2 regions of the Sulfitobacter sp. M85 genome follow, and region 1 is predicted to be linked to the other one. Evidence: riboswitches for the same ligand, from Rfam matches in the RefSeq annotation. Region 1 holds a riboswitch; the other holds the start of a gene.
What was found. Region 1 has a riboswitch for thiamine pyrophosphate ahead of thiB (thiamine ABC transporter substrate binding subunit). Riboswitches for the same ligand answer to the same signal wherever they lie in the genome.

Region 1 (3,403 bases):
GCGCGCCGATGGTGGCCGTCTGCTCCATCGTGCCGATGCTGGTGAAGCGCGGCCAGAGGATGATCATTACGCCCACCAGCCCAATCGCCACGGCACTCACGCGGATCAGCCGGATTTTCTCGCCCAGCAACACGGCAGCGAGGATGACGGTGAAAATCGGTGTGGCAAAGCCGATGGCCGTGACCTCGGGCAGGGGCAGCAGGCCGAGGCCGGTAAAGGTCAGCCCCATCGCCGTGGTGCCGAAGAGCCCGCGCCAGACATGGCCCATCGGGTTTTGCGTCTTTAGCCCGCTTTTCAGTTTGCCGCGCTGCGCCAGCCAGATCAGGATCACTGGAATGGCAAAGAAGGAGCGGAAGAAGACCGACTCCCCGGCGGGGACATCGTCGGCCAGCGATTTGATGATCGCGGACATGCAGGTGAAAAGCAGGATCGCCGTGATTTTCAGTCCGACACCAAGGGCGGGGCGGGCGGAGAAATCATCGACTTTCATGCTTTGATCCTCACGCCTCGGGGCCAATTATGCCGCGGTTCTGACCAATCTGTCCGCGATGCAGCAGCAGGTGATCCAGCAGCACGCAGGCCATCATCGCCTCGCCCACCGGCACCGCGCGGATGCCGACGCAAGGATCGTGGCGGCCCTTGGTGATGATCTCGGTCTCTTCGCCCTGTTTCGTGATTGTGCGCCGCGTGGTCAGGATGCTGGAGGTCGGCTTCACCGCGAAGCGCAGCACCACATCCTGCCCGGTGCTGATCCCGCCCAAGATGCCGCCCGCGTGGTTCGAGGAATATTCCGGCCCATCCGGCCCCATGGTGATCTCATCGGCGTTCAATTCGCCGGTCAGCATCGCCGCCGACATGCCCTCGCCGATCTCCACGCCCTTGACGGCATTGATGCTCATCATCGCGGCGGCCAGATCGGTGTCGAGCTTGCCATAGACCGGCGCGCCGAGACCCGCAGGCACGCCGCGCGCCGTCACTTCGATGATCGCGCCGACGCTGCTGCCCGATTTGCGCAGCCCGTCGAGGTAGTCGGCCCAGTCCGCCGCTGCCTTGGCATCCGGCACCCAAAAGGGGTTTTGGTCGATTTGGTCCCAATCGAACGCATCGCGGTCAATCTTATGCGGCCCCATTTGCACCATGTAGCCGGTGATCTGAAGCTCCGGCGCCAGCGCCTTGATCGCCTCACGCGCCAGACCGCCCGCCGCCACCCGCGCGGCGGTCTCCCGGGCCGAGGAACGGCCACCCCCGCGATAGTCGCGGATGCCGTATTTCTGGAAATAGGTGATGTCGGCGTGACCGGGGCGGAACTTGTCCTTGATGTCGCCGTAGTCTTTCGAGCGTTGATCGGTGTTCTCGATCATCAGCTGCACGGGCGTGCCGGTGGTGACCCCTTCGAAGGTGCCCGACAGGATCCGGACCTCATCCGCCTCACGCCGCTGCGTGGTGTATTTGTTCTGGCCCGGTTTGCGCTTGTCGAGCCACTGCTGGATCATGCCTTCGTCAATCGGCACGCCGGGTGGGCAGCCGTCGATGGTCGCCCCAAGGGCGGGCCCGTGGCTCTCGCCCCATGTGGTGACCCGGTAAAGATGGCCAAAGCTGTTGATCGACATGGGCGGACCTCCTGTTGTCAAACCCTTAGCCGGGGCAGCGCCCTGCCTCAAGGGGATTTGCCTTGCCAATTGTGCAGGTCCGATCTACCCCTGACGCTACCTCGGGGGGCCTTTGGGCTGAGATGCGCATGCTGTGCGGACCCGTTGAACCTGAACCGGTTAACACCGGCGGAGGGAAGGTCAGGACAGACATCCACCTTTTACCTTTCGCCGCAAAAGGAGGATGCGATGAAGTATCTTACACTTGCTGCGGGCGTCATGGGCGCATCGGCCACATGGGCCGAGACGCCTGAATTGACGGTCTATACCTACGACAGTTTCGTCACCGAATGGGGGCCGGGCCCGGCCATCGAAGAGGGGTTCGAGGCCGAATGCGGCTGCGATCTGAAATTCGTCGGCATGGGCGATGGCGCGGCTTTGCTGGCGCGGCTCAAGCTTGAAGGCACACGGTCCGACGCGGATATCGTGCTGGGGCTGGACACCAGCCTTGTCGCCGCCGCGAAAGAGACCGAACTGTTCGCGCCGAGCGGGTTGCAGGCCGACTATGACCTGCCGATCACTTGGGAAGACGAAGTTTTCGTGCCCTATGACTGGGGCTATTTCGCTTTTGTCCACGGCACCGATCTGGACGCGCCCGGTAATTTCAAAGCGCTGACCGAGAGCGATCTGAAAATCGTGATCCAAGACCCGCGCTCTTCGACGCCCGGTTTGGGGCTGCTGATGTGGGTCAAAGCGGCCTATGGCGATGAGGCGCCCGAGATTTGGGCGGGGCTGGCCGACAATGTCGTGACCGTGACCAAAGGGTGGTCCGAAGCCTACGGTCTCTTCCTCGAAGGCGAGGCCGACATGGTGCTGAGCTACACCACCTCTCCGGCCTATCACCTGATCGCGGAGGAGGACGACAGCAAGACCGCGGCGCTGTTCGACGAGGGCCATTACATGCAGATCGAAGTGGCGGGGAAGCTTGCCGGGTCGGATCAGCCGGAACTGGCGGATCGGTTCTTGCAATACCTCGTCTCTGATGCCGCGCAATCGGTGCTGCCGACGACCAACTGGATGTATCCCGCCGTGACGCCCGAAGGCGGTCTGCCCGCAGGGTTCGAGGGCATGATCCAGCCCGACAAGGCGCTGTTAGTGCCGAACGACGAGGTCCCCGCGCTCCGTGAGGAGGCTTTGGACGAATGGCTGACCGCGCTGTCGCGTTAAGCGGCAAGACGGGGCTTTTCGCCGCCGCGCTAGTCGCGGGGCTGATCCTTGCCGCTTTGGTCGCCGTCTTCGCGGCGGCCGATGTGGGTGCGGGGCTCGGCCCGGCGGATTGGGCGGCGGTGCGGTTTACCGCGACACAGGCGGTTTGGTCGGCGGTGCTTTCGGTGCTGCTGGCCGTGCCGGTGGCGCGGGCGCTGGCGCGGCGGCGGTTTTGGGGGCGCGGCGCGCTGATCACGTTGCTGGGCGCGCCTTTCATTCTGCCGGTGATCGTGGCGGTGCTGGGGCTGCTGACGGTCTTTGGCCGGTCGGGCGTGCTGAACCAATTTGGCGCGGCTCTTGGCCTGCCGCCGGTGTCGATCTACGGGCTGCATGGCGTGGTTCTGGCGCATGTCTTCTTCAACCTGCCGCTGGCGACGCGGCTTTTGCTGCAAGGCTGGCAGAGCATCCCTTCTGAGCGGTTTCGGCTCGCGGGGCAGCTTCAGATGACGCCGCGGGCGCTGTTTCTGGCGCTGGAATGGCCAATGCTGCGGCAGGTGCTGCCCGGCGTGGCGGCGCTGATATTCGTGATCTGCCTGACCAGTTTTGCC
Region 2 (3,403 bases), on a different contig from region 1:
TATCGCCAAATGTTTCGACCTAATCGAGGCGCATTACGACCGCCCGCTGGAACTGGCCACGGTCCCGGTGGAGGATCACGAGGACGATGCCACCGGGCGGCCCACCTACGACATGCTCTGCCGGGGCGACAGCCTTGGCGTGTTTCAGGTCGAAAGCCGGGCGCAGATGGCGATGCTGCCGAAACTGCGCCCGCGCGTCTTCTACGATCTGGTGATCGAGGTCGCCATCGTCCGCCCCGGCCCCATTCAGGGCGACATGGTGCACCCCTACCTGCGCCGCCGTCAGGGGCTGGAAAGCGTCGTCTACCCCGCCCCCGGCCCGGCCTATCCGCAGGACGAGCTGTTCAGCATCCTCAGCCGAACATTGGGCGTGCCGATCTTTCAAGAACAGGCGATGAAAATCTCCATCGACGCGGCGCGGTTCTCGCCCGCCGAGGCCAACGAGCTGCGCAAGGCCATGGCCACCTTCCGCTCGCGCGGGACCATCGAAAAGCTGCAGGACAAGATGGTGGGCCGGATGACCAAACGCGGCTACGATCCGGTCTTCGCGCAGCGCTGTTTCGACCAGATCAAGGGCTTTGGCGAATACGGCTTTCCCGAAAGCCATGCGGCGAGCTTCGCCAAGCTGGTCTATGTCTCGTCATGGATGAAATGCCACTACCCGGCGGCCTTTGCCTGTGCGCTTTTGAACTCCCAGCCGATGGGGTTTTACGCGCCCGCCCAGATCGTGCGCGACGCGCGCGAGCATCAGGTCGAGGTGCGCGGCGTCGACGTGAACCTCTCGGACTGGAACTGCACGCTGGAGCCCTGCGGCGATGGCTTTGCCCTGCGGCTGGGGCTGCGCATGGTAGACGGGCTGCAGGAAAAGGCCGGCGCGCGGATCATGGACCGGCGCGACGCGCCTTACGCCGATGTCGAAGACCTCAAGACCCGCGCGGGTCTCGATGCCAAGGCGATCCGCCAGCTCGCCGCCGCCGACACGATGCGCAGCATGGGGGTCGACCGGCGCCAAGCGCTCTGGCAGGCCCAAGGGCTGCGCGACGCGCCCGCCTTGCCGATCTTCGATCATGCCGAAGCCTCGGCCCGCGGCCCGGAACCAGAGGTGCATCTGCCGGTGATGCCGAAGGCGGAACAGGTCGTGGCCGATTACCAGACGCTGCGCCTGTCGCTGAAGGCGCATCCGATGTCCTTCTACCGCGCCAGCCTTGCCGCGCAGGGGTTCTCCTCAGCGCGGGACCTTTCACGCATGGGCCACGGGCGGCGGGTGAAACTGGCGGGGCTTGTGCTGGTGCGCCAGAAACCCGGCAGCGCCAAGGGGGTCTGTTTCATCACGCTGGAGGATGAGTTTGGCGTCGCCAACCTCGTGATCTGGCCAAACATGTTCAAGCTCTACCGCCCCACGATCATGTCGGCGAGGCTTCTGGTCGTGGAGGGGCGCGTGCAGACCGACGGGCGGGTGATCCATGTCGTGGCAGACCGGCTCGAGAACCGCTCCGACCGGCTGGCAGCACTATCGGAAGCACCGATGCCCGGCATCACGACGCGCGGCGATCACCCGACCCATCCGCTGCCCGGTCAGGTGGCCATGCACGGCCACCCGCGCGATGCCAAGGTGATCCCCAAATCGCGGGATTTTCATTAACGAATCCTCATGCAATGCATGAGGTACGAACCACAACTACTTGATATAAAAAGTAAACAAATAAATAACCGATCCCCTGTTGACCCTCTGAACGCCCCTCGCTAGCCTGCCGGAAATCCGTTGGGGTGCCGCAAGGCTGAGAGGTGAAAACCGACCCATCGAACCTGATCCGGGTCGTACCGGCGTAGGGAACGGAAGCAAGCATCAGCCCCATCCGGGCGGTCGTTTACCCCGTATCTCCATGCCCTCGGCCCATCTAACGAATGGGGGGGCCGAATGGCGTTTCAAGCACTGACGATTGCGGGGTCCGACAGCAGCGGCGGGGCGGGGATTCAGGCCGATCTCAAGACCTTTAGCGCGCTTGGCGTCTATGGGGCCAGCGTGCTCACCGCCGTCACCGCCCAGAACACCCGCGCCGTCGCCGCGGTCGCCATGATCGCGCCTGCGATGATCCGCGCGCAGATGGCGGCGGTCTTTGACGATCTGGCCATCGGCGCGATCAAGATCGGCATGTTGGGCGATCCGGCCACGATCTCCGCCGTGGCCGAGGGGCTGGCCGACTGCCCCGCGCCCATTGTGCTCGACCCGGTGATGGTGGCGAAATCCGGCGATGCGCTGCTCTCTGCCGAAGCGGTCAAAACCCTGCGCGCCCGGATGCTGCCCCGCGCCCATGTGCTGACGCCGAACCTGCCCGAGGCCGCACGGCTACTGGACACAGAAGAAGCCACCGACGAGGCCACGATGCTCGCGCAGGGCCGCGCGCTGCTGTCGCTCGGTCCGCGCGCGGTGCTGATGAAGGGCGGCCATGGCAAGGGCGAGACCTGTGTCGATCTGCTGATTTCCAAGACCGACACCCTGCGCCTTTCCGCGCCCCGCCAGCAGACGGCGAACACCCATGGCACCGGCTGCACGCTCTCTGCCGCCATTGCCGCCGGTCTGGCGCGGGGCCTGCCTCTGCCGCAGGCGGTGGGAGCCGCTCATAGCTATCTGCAACGCGCCATTGCCGCGGCGGACGCCCTCAACATCGGCCATGGCCACGGGCCGGTCCATCATTTTCACGGCGTTTGGCCCCATGAGTGATGTCACCATCATCGGCGCGGGCGTGGCAGGGCTTTGGGCCGCGCGGGCCTGTCTGGCGCAGGGGCTGCGGCCCCGGCTCGTTGACCGCAAAGGCCCGCCCGGGCCGCATGGCTGTTCGTGGTGGGCGGGCGGCATGCTCGCCCCCTTTTGCGAAGGCGCGCTGAGCGAGCCTGCGGTGGTAACCCATGGGCGGCGTGCCGCGGCGCTATGGGGGGAGATCACGGAAGTCACCCATCGGGGCACGCTGGTCCTCGCCCCCGAACGGGACCGCGCGGAATTGCAGCGTTTCGCCGCCCGCACCGAAAGCCACAGCCCCTGCGACGCCGAAGCCATCGCGGCCTGTGAGCCGGACCTCGCCGGGCGCCATCGCCGCGGGTTGTTCTTTGCCGAGGAAGCGCATCTGAACCCGCGCCAAGCGCTGCAAGACCTGACCCATGCGCTGGCCGCCGAGGGCGTGACGGTTAAGACCACGGCCCTCACCCCTTCGGAGGTCACAGGCCCGGTGATCGACTGCCGCGGCATGGTGGCCCGCGACGCTCTGCCCGGTTTGCGTGCCGTGCGCGGCGAGATGATCCTGCTGCGCGCGCCTGAGATCACCCTCACCCGCCCGATCCGCCTGCTGCACCCGCGCCACCCGCTTTACGTCGTGCCGCGCGGGCAAGGCATCTACATGCTGGGCGC

Region 2: linked by a shared signal. The riboswitch ahead of thiD (bifunctional hydroxymethylpyrimidine kinase/phosphomethylpyrimidine kinase) and the one ahead of thiB (thiamine ABC transporter substrate binding subunit) in region 1 are both predicted to bind thiamine pyrophosphate.

Annotation. Positions count from the first base shown of each region.
Region 1 covers NZ_JABECQ010000001.1:495,304-498,706, forward strand. Annotated here, with positions in the region: gene HKX24_RS02485 (DMT family transporter) at 1-490, opposite strand, end outside; gene aroC (chorismate synthase) at 501-1,610, opposite strand; TPP riboswitch at 1,703-1,804, shown strand; gene thiB (thiamine ABC transporter substrate binding subunit) at 1,839-2,816, shown strand; gene HKX24_RS02500 (thiamine/thiamine pyrophosphate ABC transporter permease ThiP) at 2,792-3,403, shown strand, end outside.
Region 2 covers NZ_JABECQ010000003.1:259,656-263,058, forward strand. Annotated here, with positions in the region: gene HKX24_RS07465 (error-prone DNA polymerase) at 1-1,642, shown strand, start outside; TPP riboswitch at 1,754-1,850, shown strand; gene thiD (bifunctional hydroxymethylpyrimidine kinase/phosphomethylpyrimidine kinase) at 1,919-2,722, shown strand; gene HKX24_RS07475 (FAD-dependent oxidoreductase) at 2,715-3,403, shown strand, end outside.